Regions from separate parts of the Microbulbifer magnicolonia genome, predicted to be linked through region 2. Evidence: riboswitches for the same ligand, from Rfam matches in the RefSeq annotation. Region 2 holds a riboswitch; the other holds the start of a gene.
What was found. Region 2 has a riboswitch for thiamine pyrophosphate ahead of RRF64_RS12730 (TonB-dependent receptor). Riboswitches for the same ligand answer to the same signal wherever they lie in the genome.

Region 1: it holds a riboswitch for thiamine pyrophosphate, as region 2 does, so the genes downstream of both, thiC (phosphomethylpyrimidine synthase ThiC) here and RRF64_RS12730 (TonB-dependent receptor) in region 2, are expected to answer to the same signal.

What each region holds. Positions count from the first base shown of each region.
Region 1 is NZ_JAYEFD010000001.1:936-5,713, forward strand. Features, by position in the region: gene RRF64_RS00005 (sulfite exporter TauE/SafE family protein) at 1-471, shown strand, start outside; gene safD (sulfoacetaldehyde dehydrogenase SafD) at 482-1,849, shown strand; TPP riboswitch at 1,957-2,055, shown strand; gene thiC (phosphomethylpyrimidine synthase ThiC) at 2,154-4,079, shown strand; gene thiO (glycine oxidase ThiO) at 4,217-4,778, shown strand, end outside.
Region 2 is NZ_JAYEFD010000002.1:782,253-787,030, forward strand. Features, by position in the region: gene RRF64_RS12725 (alkaline phosphatase) at 1-1,231, shown strand, start outside; TPP riboswitch at 1,435-1,536, shown strand; gene RRF64_RS12730 (TonB-dependent receptor) at 1,596-3,776, shown strand; gene RRF64_RS12735 (hypothetical protein) at 3,929-4,192, shown strand; gene pnuC (nicotinamide riboside transporter PnuC) at 4,185-4,778, shown strand, end outside.

The sequences.
Region 1 (4,778 bases), on a different contig from region 2:
GGGCTGGCTAGCCTGAGCTGGCAGCAGCTGCCGATGGCACTACTGGCGGTGCTGATCTTTTATACCGTTTTCAAACCCAAAAAACTTCCGGAGATTCGCCTCGCACCGCGCAATTATTTTTGGGTAGGAATAGCTACCGGCACGCTCGGCATTTTGGCCGGCGCGGTCGATCCTTTGCTGGCAGCCTTCTTCGTACGCAGGGACCTGAGCCCGCAGGAAATAGTGGCCAATAAGTCGGTGATGCAGGCCTGGTGTCATGCGCTCAAAATTCCGGCATTTATCTTTCTTGGTTTTGCGTTCTCGGATCACCTGGGCTTGATACTGCTACTGACCGTGGCGGCAGTAATCGGCACCCGGATCGGGGTAGCACTGCTGAATAAGCTGAACAGTGAGTTGTTTTTCAATTTGATGAAAGTGGCGTTGCTGGTGGCCGGTATTCGGATCGTTTACCAGCTGATCACGGCGCAATAAGGTGAGCGAAATGGCTGATTACCAAATTCTTAATCCCTATAACGGCGCGCTGATCGAGGAATACGATTTTGCCAGCCGCGACCAGGTCGAGAGCGCAATTGCGCTCTTGGTCGAGGGCCGGAAAACTCAGCAGGCGACGCCCGCCTTTGAGCGTTCAAATATACTGTTGCGCCTGGCGCAATTGCTGCTGGAGCGCAAGGAAGAGCTGGCTGGGCTGATCACCGAGGAAGCGGGCAAGACCATCAGTGACAGTCGCGTAGAGATCGACCGGGCCTACAATACCGCGATGGCGAGCGCTATGGAGGCGCGTGCGATCAGCGGCGAGGCACTGGATTCCGACGCATTTCCTCCGCAGCGTGAGAAGATCGGCGTCGTGCTGTGGAGGCCGCTGGGGACCGTACTTTGCATTACCCCGTTCAATTTTCCGATCAATATCGCCGTGCACAAGATAGGTCCCGCCTTTGCGGCCGGCAATACCATTCTGTTTAAGCCGGGCCCGCAGAATAAGCGCTCCGCGGAATTGCTGGTTGAACTCTGCTATGCGGCGGGTATGGACCGCTCAGTGCTGCAGATGCTGATTCCGGACGTGGACGCGACGGGTTATGCGGTGGCGCATCCGCAGGTAGATGCCATCAACTTTACCGGCGGCACTGCCGCGGCCGACGCCATCGCCATGCGGGCAGGGTACAAAAGGCTGCTGTTTGAACTCGGCGGCAATGATCCGCTGATCGTAATGCAAGATGGCGATCTGGATGCGGCGGTCAGCGCGGCGATCAACCAGCGCTTCGCTACCGCGGGTCAGCGCTGTACCGCGGCCAAGCGCCTGTTTATACACCGGGATGTCTACGAGGTGTTTACTGAGAAGCTGGTGGCGGCGACGGCAAAGCTGAAAATCGGTGATCCGACAGAGGATGATACCTTCGTCGGGCCGCTGATCCACAAGGCTGCAGCGGATGAAGTGGAGCAGCGTATTCGCGCGGCCGTCACCGCCGGTGCGCGGGTTCTGTTCGGCAATCGGCGCGATGGCAATATCATCTGGCCTACCATTCTCGATAATGTCCCGGACGATGCGGAGCTGGTGGCAGAGGAAACCTTTGGTCCGGTAATGCCGTTGCGTGCCTTCGACACCGTTGGGGAGCTGGTGGCCCTGGTGAATAACTCTCCATTTGGCTTGCAGGCAGGGGTCTTTACCCAAAATCTGGCATTGGCCAAACAGCTGTTCAATCAGCTCGACGTGGGACTGCTCGCGGTGAACGACGGGCCCGGATTTCGCGCCGAACACTTCCCCTTTGGAGGAGTGAAGGAGAGCGGTGTCGGGCGTGAGGGGGTGCGCTACGCGGTTCGCGAGATGAGCTATCAGAAGACCCTGGTCATCTAACTGCTCATCCAGCTACTCATTTAAAAGTTGCGACAAGTTTCACGTTTGGCGCCGTAAACGCCACTACGGCTTCCTGTTCACAACGGTGACCTTCAACTATACTCCGGCACTACTTGTCGGAGTGCCTGTGGGCTGAGATCGCTGTCGCGAGATCCGTTGAACCTGATCGGGGTAACCCCCGCGTAGGGAACAAGATCTGAAGTCGCTATACGCTATGTAAAACAATAGTAAGTTGCGCGGCTTTTCTCTATCTGCCTGCCCTTGGCTCTGCGGCGCCATTTATCCGCAAGCCACAGGGGTAGGCATGTCCGATATCACCGACCAAGCCAAACACACCGCAAAATCCTCCCGTGCGGCCAGCCGCGATTCCGCCAGGGACTTCCTGAATAACCTTACTGCGCAGCCTTTTCCCAGCTCCCGCAAGGTCTACCTGCAGGGCGAGACGCCGGATATTCGCGTGGGTGTGCGAGAAATCTGTCTCGGCGACAGCGTCGTCGGCGGTGACGAGAAGAGTCCGCAGCTTGAGCCCAATTCACCACTGCGGGTCTACGACACTGCCGGTCCCTATTCCGATCCGGACTACAAAGTCCATGTGCGCGAGGGTCTGCCGAGGCTGCGCTGCGCATGGATAGAAGCGCGCGGAGACACCGAGCAACTTACCTCCCGCCAGGCTGCCTACAGCCAGCAGCGCATGGCCGACCAGGGCCTGGATCATATCCGCTTTGAAAACCTGCCATCGCCGCGCCGCGCCAAGTCAGGCCGGAATGTATCGCAGATGCACTACGCGCGCCGCGGCATCATCACCCCGGAAATGGAATTTATTGCCGTGCGCGAAAACATGGGGCGCGCAAAAGTCACCGATGTATTGACGGAATCCCAGTGCCGGAAGGCCCGCGAAGGCATCTACATCCCGGAGCAGATCACCCCGGAATTTGTGCGCCGGGAGGTCGCCGAGGGGCGTGCAATTATTCCGGCCAATATCAATCACCCGGAATTGGAACCGATGATTATCGGTCGCAATTTCCTGTGTAAGGTAAACGCCAACATCGGCAACTCGGCATTGACCTCTTCGATCGAAGAAGAGGTGGAAAAGCTGGTATGGGCGACCAGGTGGGGCGCGGACACGGTGATGGACCTGTCTACCGGTGCGAACATTCACGAGACCCGCGAGTGGATATTGCGCAATTCGCCAGTGCCGATCGGCACTGTACCTATTTACCAGGCACTGGAGAAAGTCGACGGCATCGCCGAGGAACTCACCTGGGAAGTGTTCCGCGATACGTTGATCGAACAGGCCGAGCAGGGTGTCGACTACTTCACCATCCATGCTGGCGTGCTGCTGCGCTATGTGCCGCTGACTGCAAAGCGGGTGACGGGGATCGTGTCCCGCGGCGGTTCCATCATGGCCAAGTGGTGCCTCGCCCACCACAGGGAGAATTTCCTCTACACCCACTTCGAGGAAATCTGCGAGATTATGAAGGCCTACGATGTGAGCTTCAGCCTCGGCGACGGTCTGCGTCCGGGTTCCATCGCCGATGCCAACGATGAGGCCCAGTTCGGCGAGCTGCACACCCTGGGCGAGTTGACCTGGATCGCCTGGGAGCACGACGTCCAGACCATGATCGAGGGCCCGGGGCATGTGGCGATCCACAGGATCAAAGAGAATATGGACGAGCAACTGAAGCACTGTCACGGCGCGCCCTTCTATACGCTCGGCCCTCTTACTACAGATATCGCCCCGGGTTACGACCATATCACTTCCGGTATCGGCGCCGCCCTGATCGGCACCTATGGTTGTGCGATGTTGTGTTACGTAACCCCGAAAGAGCACCTGGGGCTGCCCAACAAGGAAGATGTGAAAGAGGGCCTGATGGCCTACAAGATCGCCGCCCATGCAGCGGACCTGGCCAAGGGGCATCCAAGGGCGCAAATGAGGGACGACGCCCTGTCCAAGGCGCGTTTCGAGTTCCGCTGGGAGGATCAGTTCAACCTGGGGCTGGATCCGGAGCGCGCGCGCGCCTACCACGACGAGACGCTGCCCAAGGAATCCGGCAAGTTGGCGCACTTCTGCTCGATGTGCGGCCCGAAGTTCTGCTCGATGAAGATTACCCAGGATGTGCGCGACTATTCCAAACAGCTAGAGGCCGCCAAGCAGGAAGCGGAGAAGGGCATGGAGGAAATGGCGATCAAGTTCAGGGATATGGGGAGCGAGCTGTACCACAAGGGCTGACACTTGAATGCGGAATGCGGACAAATCTGCCGGGAGCAGATTTGCACAGCCGAAGGCTGCCCGCGAAGCGGGTGAGGCGCAGGGGCGCGCCTCATGAATGCGGAATGCTATAGAGACGCTCAATGGCAAATAACCAGATGCCTCGAATCGCAATAGCCGGCGGCGGCCTGATGGGCCGCCTTTTGGCCTGGCGGCTGTCCCTGCAGGGACTGGCTATCACTCTGTTCGAAGCGCGGGATCTGTCGACGCCCAGCGGTGCCTGCTGGACCGCCGCCGGCATGATCTCGCCGCTGTCGGAACTGGTGCACAGCCAGCGGGAAATCTACGAGCTGGGTACACGGAGCCTGGCCCTCTGGTCCGACTGGGCGGAAGAGCTCGAGGCGCTAAGCGGGCGCTCGGTGGCATTCCGTAACGCCGGCAGTTTGTTGGTGGCGCACGGACAGGACAAGAGCGAGCTGCTGCAATTCCAGCGCGAGCTGGCCGGCAAGCTGGATGGCGATATTGGGCTCCATGTGCAATCACTCAACGCCGCACAGCTGCAGCAACTGGAGCCGGCCCTGGAAAATTTCGAGCAGGGCCTCTATCTGCGCGCCGAGGGGGATATCGACAACCGCCGCCTGCTGCCGGTGTTGCTCAGCGTATTGCGCCAACAGGGCGTCAGTTTGGAAGAGCGGACGCCGGTGGAGTGCGGCAGCTACC
Region 2 (4,778 bases):
CAACACCAACCAGCAGACCCCGGATTCCGCCGGCACTGCCACCGCCCTGGTCACCGGCGTAAAGACCAAGGCCGGCGTGCTCAGCGTGGCCGAGGATGTGGCGCGCGGCGATTGTGCGGCGAGCCTGGAAAAGCCGCTGACCACGGTGCTGGAGCTGGCAGAGCTGCGCGGCAAGAGCAGCGGCATTATCAGCACCGCGCGCATCACCCACGCCACGCCGGCGTCTACCTACGCCAAGGTGCCGGAGCGCGGCTGGGAATCCCAGGCGCCGCAGGGCTGTCGCGATATCGCCGCACAGCTGGTGGCGCTGGAGGCCGGCGACGGCATCGACCTGATCATGGGCGGCGGCCGCCGCGCCTTCCTGCCCGACAGCGTCACCGATCTCGAGGGCGACAAGGGCAAGCGCGAGGACGGCCGCAACCTGGTCGAGGAGTGGCAGCAGCGCTACGCCGCGGGCGCCATCAAGACCGCCTATATCGAGGACCGGGCCGGATTCGACGCACTGGATATCGCCGGCACCGACAAGCTGCTGGGCCTGTTCAACGCCTCCCATATGCACTACGAGGCGGACCGCGGAAACGACAAGGCCGGCGAGCCGTCGCTGAGCGAGATGACCGCCAAGGGGCTGAAGTTCCTGCAAAAGAACGAAGATGGCTACTTCCTGCTGGTGGAGGGCGGCCGCATCGACCACGGCCACCACGCCGGCAGCGCCTACAACGCGCTCAGCGACGCGGTGGAGTTCGCCAGGGCCGTGCAGGTGGCGATGGACAGCACTAATCCCGAGGACACGCTGATCCTGGTCACCGCCGACCACAGCCACGTGATGACCATCGCCGGCTACCCGACCCGCGGCAATCCGATACTCGGCAAGGTGGTGGCCAACGACGGCAGCGGCCAGCCGGAGACGGCGCCGAGCCTGGCCGCGGACGGCCTGCCCTACACCACCATTGGCTACGGCAACGGTTTCGGTTATGCGGAGCTGGGCGATGAGACGGACGCGGACGCGCGCTACGGTCACAAGGTCGACGCCGGCCGCAGGGACCTGACTGAGGTCGACACCACCAGTCCCGGCTTCCACCAGGAGGCGCTGGTGCCGCTGGCATCGGAATCCCACGGCGGCGAGGATGTGGGTATCTGGGCCAGCGGGCCCGGTGCGCACCTGATCAGCGGCACCCACGAGCAGAACTACGTGTTCCACGTCATGGCCCGCGCCGGCGGATTGCTGGAATAAAGCGGCGCCGCTCCTACAGTGCCCTCCATAACGTCTGCAGAAAACTTCTGCTATCATCTCGCCCGCAACACCTAAGGGGTGGCAAAAAGCCATTTCATAACGTAGCGAGCGGGTGTCTGGTGGTGATCACCGGAGCGCAGGCAGCGGAATGTACATAAGTACATGAGCACGCCGAGCACCGCTGGGCGCCGCCAGGCACACGCGCAGTAGTTATGAAGTGGTTTTTAAGGCCTGAGATGCTCCATGAGCAAACCCTTGAACCTGATCCGGTTAATACCGGCGTAGGAATAGGTCAGTACTCGAAAAAACCTCCTCACGTCGCACCCCGGGTCTCTTTCACTCCAGCTTCCCTTGAGAGAGAACCATGAATCACCCATCGAGAATAAAACCGATTGCCTGGTCCGTCGGACTGGCCGTCTGTCTGTCCGGCGGAACTGCCGGCACCGCCGCGGCGGCCGAGCGGAGCAGCACCGGCCTGACCGGCCTGGAGGAAATCACCGTTACCAGCGAGCTGCGCGACACCAGCCAGCTCGACCTGCCCGCCAGCGTCAGCGTGCTGGACAAAGCCGCGATCAATGCGCGCGGCGCCAGCAATCTGGAGCAGCTGCTGAACCTGGCTCCCAACGTCAACTTCGCCGCCGGCGCGTCGCGCGGGCGGTTTGTGCAGATCCGCGGTATTGGCGAGCGCAGTCAGTTTATCGACCCGGTCAATCCGTCGGTCGGCCTGATTATCGATGGCATCGACTTCACCGGCCTCGGCCTGTCCGCCAGCACGCTGGATATCGAGCAGGCAGAAATTCTGCGCGGCCCGCAGGGCACCCTGTACGGCGCCAATGCGCTGGCCGGCCTGATCAGCATGACCAGCGCAGCGCCCACCGGCGAACCGCTAGCCAAAGTCTCCGCGGAAGTGGCGGAGTACAACGGCCGCACCCTGTCCGCGGTCGGCAGCGGCGCGCTGACCGACAAGCTGAGCTACCGCATCGCCGCGCGCAACCAGCAGTCCGACGGCTTTATCGACAACTATCATCTCGATCGCAGTGACACCAACAAGGTCGACGAGTCGGTGGCGCGCGGCAAACTGCGCTATCGGGCGAGCGACGATCTGCAACTGGATTTCGCCGCGCTCTATCTCGAAGCCGACAACGGCTACGATGCCTTCTCGCTCTACAACACCCGCGAAACCCTCTCAGACCAGCCGGGCTGGGACCGCCAGGAAACCCTGGCCGGCTCGCTGATCGCGCGCTGGTCCGGCAGTGAACTGTTCACGCTGGAGAGCACGCTGAGCGCAGCCAACTCGGATACCGAGTACGGCTACGACGAAGACTGGACCTACGTCGGCTTCCACCCCTACGAATACAGCTCCACCGACAACTATCTGCGCGACAGAGACAACCTGAGCGCCGACCTGCGCCTGCTGTCGACAGAAGCCTCCAAACTTTTCAGCGGCCGCAGCAGCTGGGTGGCCGGCGTTTACGTCCGCGATGAAAGCGAGAACCTGGAGCGCAACCAGGGCCTTCAGCCAAATGAGCGCTTCACCAGTGAATTCGATACACAGAACGCGGCAATTTACGGCCAGCTAAGAACCGAAATAAGCGCGGCGCTCGCGCTGGTAACCGGGCTCAGGTTCGAGCAGCGCGATGCCGACTATGCGGATTCGCTGGCGGTGGCTGCGGACAAGAACGAAAACCTGTGGGGCGGCAACGTCACACTGGAATACCGCACCAGCGACAACACGCTGGTCTACGGCACCGTCTCCCGCGGCTACAAGGCGGGCGGCGTCAACGCCGGTATCATCTCCGCTTCCGCCAGCAACCCGGACATCCGCCGCGACCAGTTTGAGTTCGACACGGAGCAGATGCTCAATTACGAACTCGGCCTCAAAGGTGCCTGGCTGGAGAACCGCCTGCAGGCGCAACTGGCGGCCTTCTACCAGGACCGCAGCGACGTACAGGCCAAGCAGTCGATCTTCGACCCGAGTGATTTCTCTTTCGACGACTATCTGACCAACGCCGCCGGCGGCAACACAAGCGGCCTGGAAGTGGAGCTGAACTATCTCGCCAGCGAATCCCTGCGCCTGTTCGCGTCCGCGGGCTGGCTGAACGCAGAGTTCGAAAACTTTGTCAGCACGTCCCACGTCGATGCGCGGGACGACTGGAATGGCATTGCACTGGCACCGGTGGATCTCGACGGCCGCGACCTGGCCCATGCACCCAACTACCAGTTCTTCACCGGCACCGAATACTCATTCACGCCGAATCTGATTTTGCGCCTGGAAGTGGAGGGCAAAGACGCCTTCTATTTCTCCAACAGCCACGACGAGAAATCCACCGCCTACGAACTGCTGAACGCGCGCCTGACCTACCTGGGCGAAAACTGGGAGCTGGCGCTCTGGGGCAGAAACCTGACGGACGAGGATTACTACACCCGCGGCTTCTACTTCAGCAACCAGTTCGGCAACAACCCCGCCAGCGACTATGCACCGGAGGCCTACTACCAGTACGGGGAGCCGCGCGTGGCGGGTATAAGCGGAACCTACACCTTCTAACCCAAATGCGGGGCTCGGCACTGACCCGCCGGCCTCCTGTGGGAGCCTGCCCTGCAGGCGATTGGGGATCGGCGACACCGGGCCCCACCGCGTAGGGAGCGCACGGCGCACCCTACGCCCAAATGCAAATTCTCAATTTAAGAGATGCCCTTATGAAACTCTCGGTAGAAATCAGCATGTACCCGCTAAAGGACGAGTACATCCCCGGCATTCAGGACTTTATCGACCGCCTGAACGGCCACCCCGGCCTGCGCGTGCTCACCAACACCATGAGCACCCAGGTGTTCGGCGATTACGATCTGCTGATGGACATGCTGAAAGAGGAAATGCGCACCTCCTACGAGAAACACGGTCGCGCCATCTTTGTGTGCAAATTTATCGACGGCGACCTGGCGCCGGCAGCAAGCGATGTTTAACGCAGAAATCGGCAGCGCCATCGCCGCCTCCCTGGCGGCCATGTCCCTGTGGGAAATTACCGCGGTCATCCTCGCCCTGGCCTACCTGCTGCTGGCGATGAAAGAGAAAATCAGCTGCTGGTATGCGGCCCTCGCCAGCACGCTGATCTACCTGTTCCTGTTCTGGGACGTCAGCCTGCTGATGGAGTCCGCGCTGCAGGTGTTCTACCTGTTGATGGCCGTCTACGGCTGGTGGCAGTGGCGGCACAGCCGCGGCGAGCAGCAGGATTTGAAAATTCACCGCTGGCCACTGCGCACTCATCTGCTGGTATTCGCGGGTGTCGGCGCACTGACAATGGTGTTTGGCTACCTGCTGGAATCTTCCACCGGCGCCGCCCTGCCCTATCTGGATTCCTTCACCACATGGGGCGCAGTCGTCACCACCTATATGGTGACGCGCAAGGTGCTGGAAAACTGGCTCTACTGGATAGTGGTCGACGGCATCTCCATCTATCTGTATCTCGACCGGGAACTCTACCTGACCGCGCTGCTGTTTGTGCTCTACGTGATCATCGTGATCGTCGGTTTTTTTCAGTGGCGGGCCATC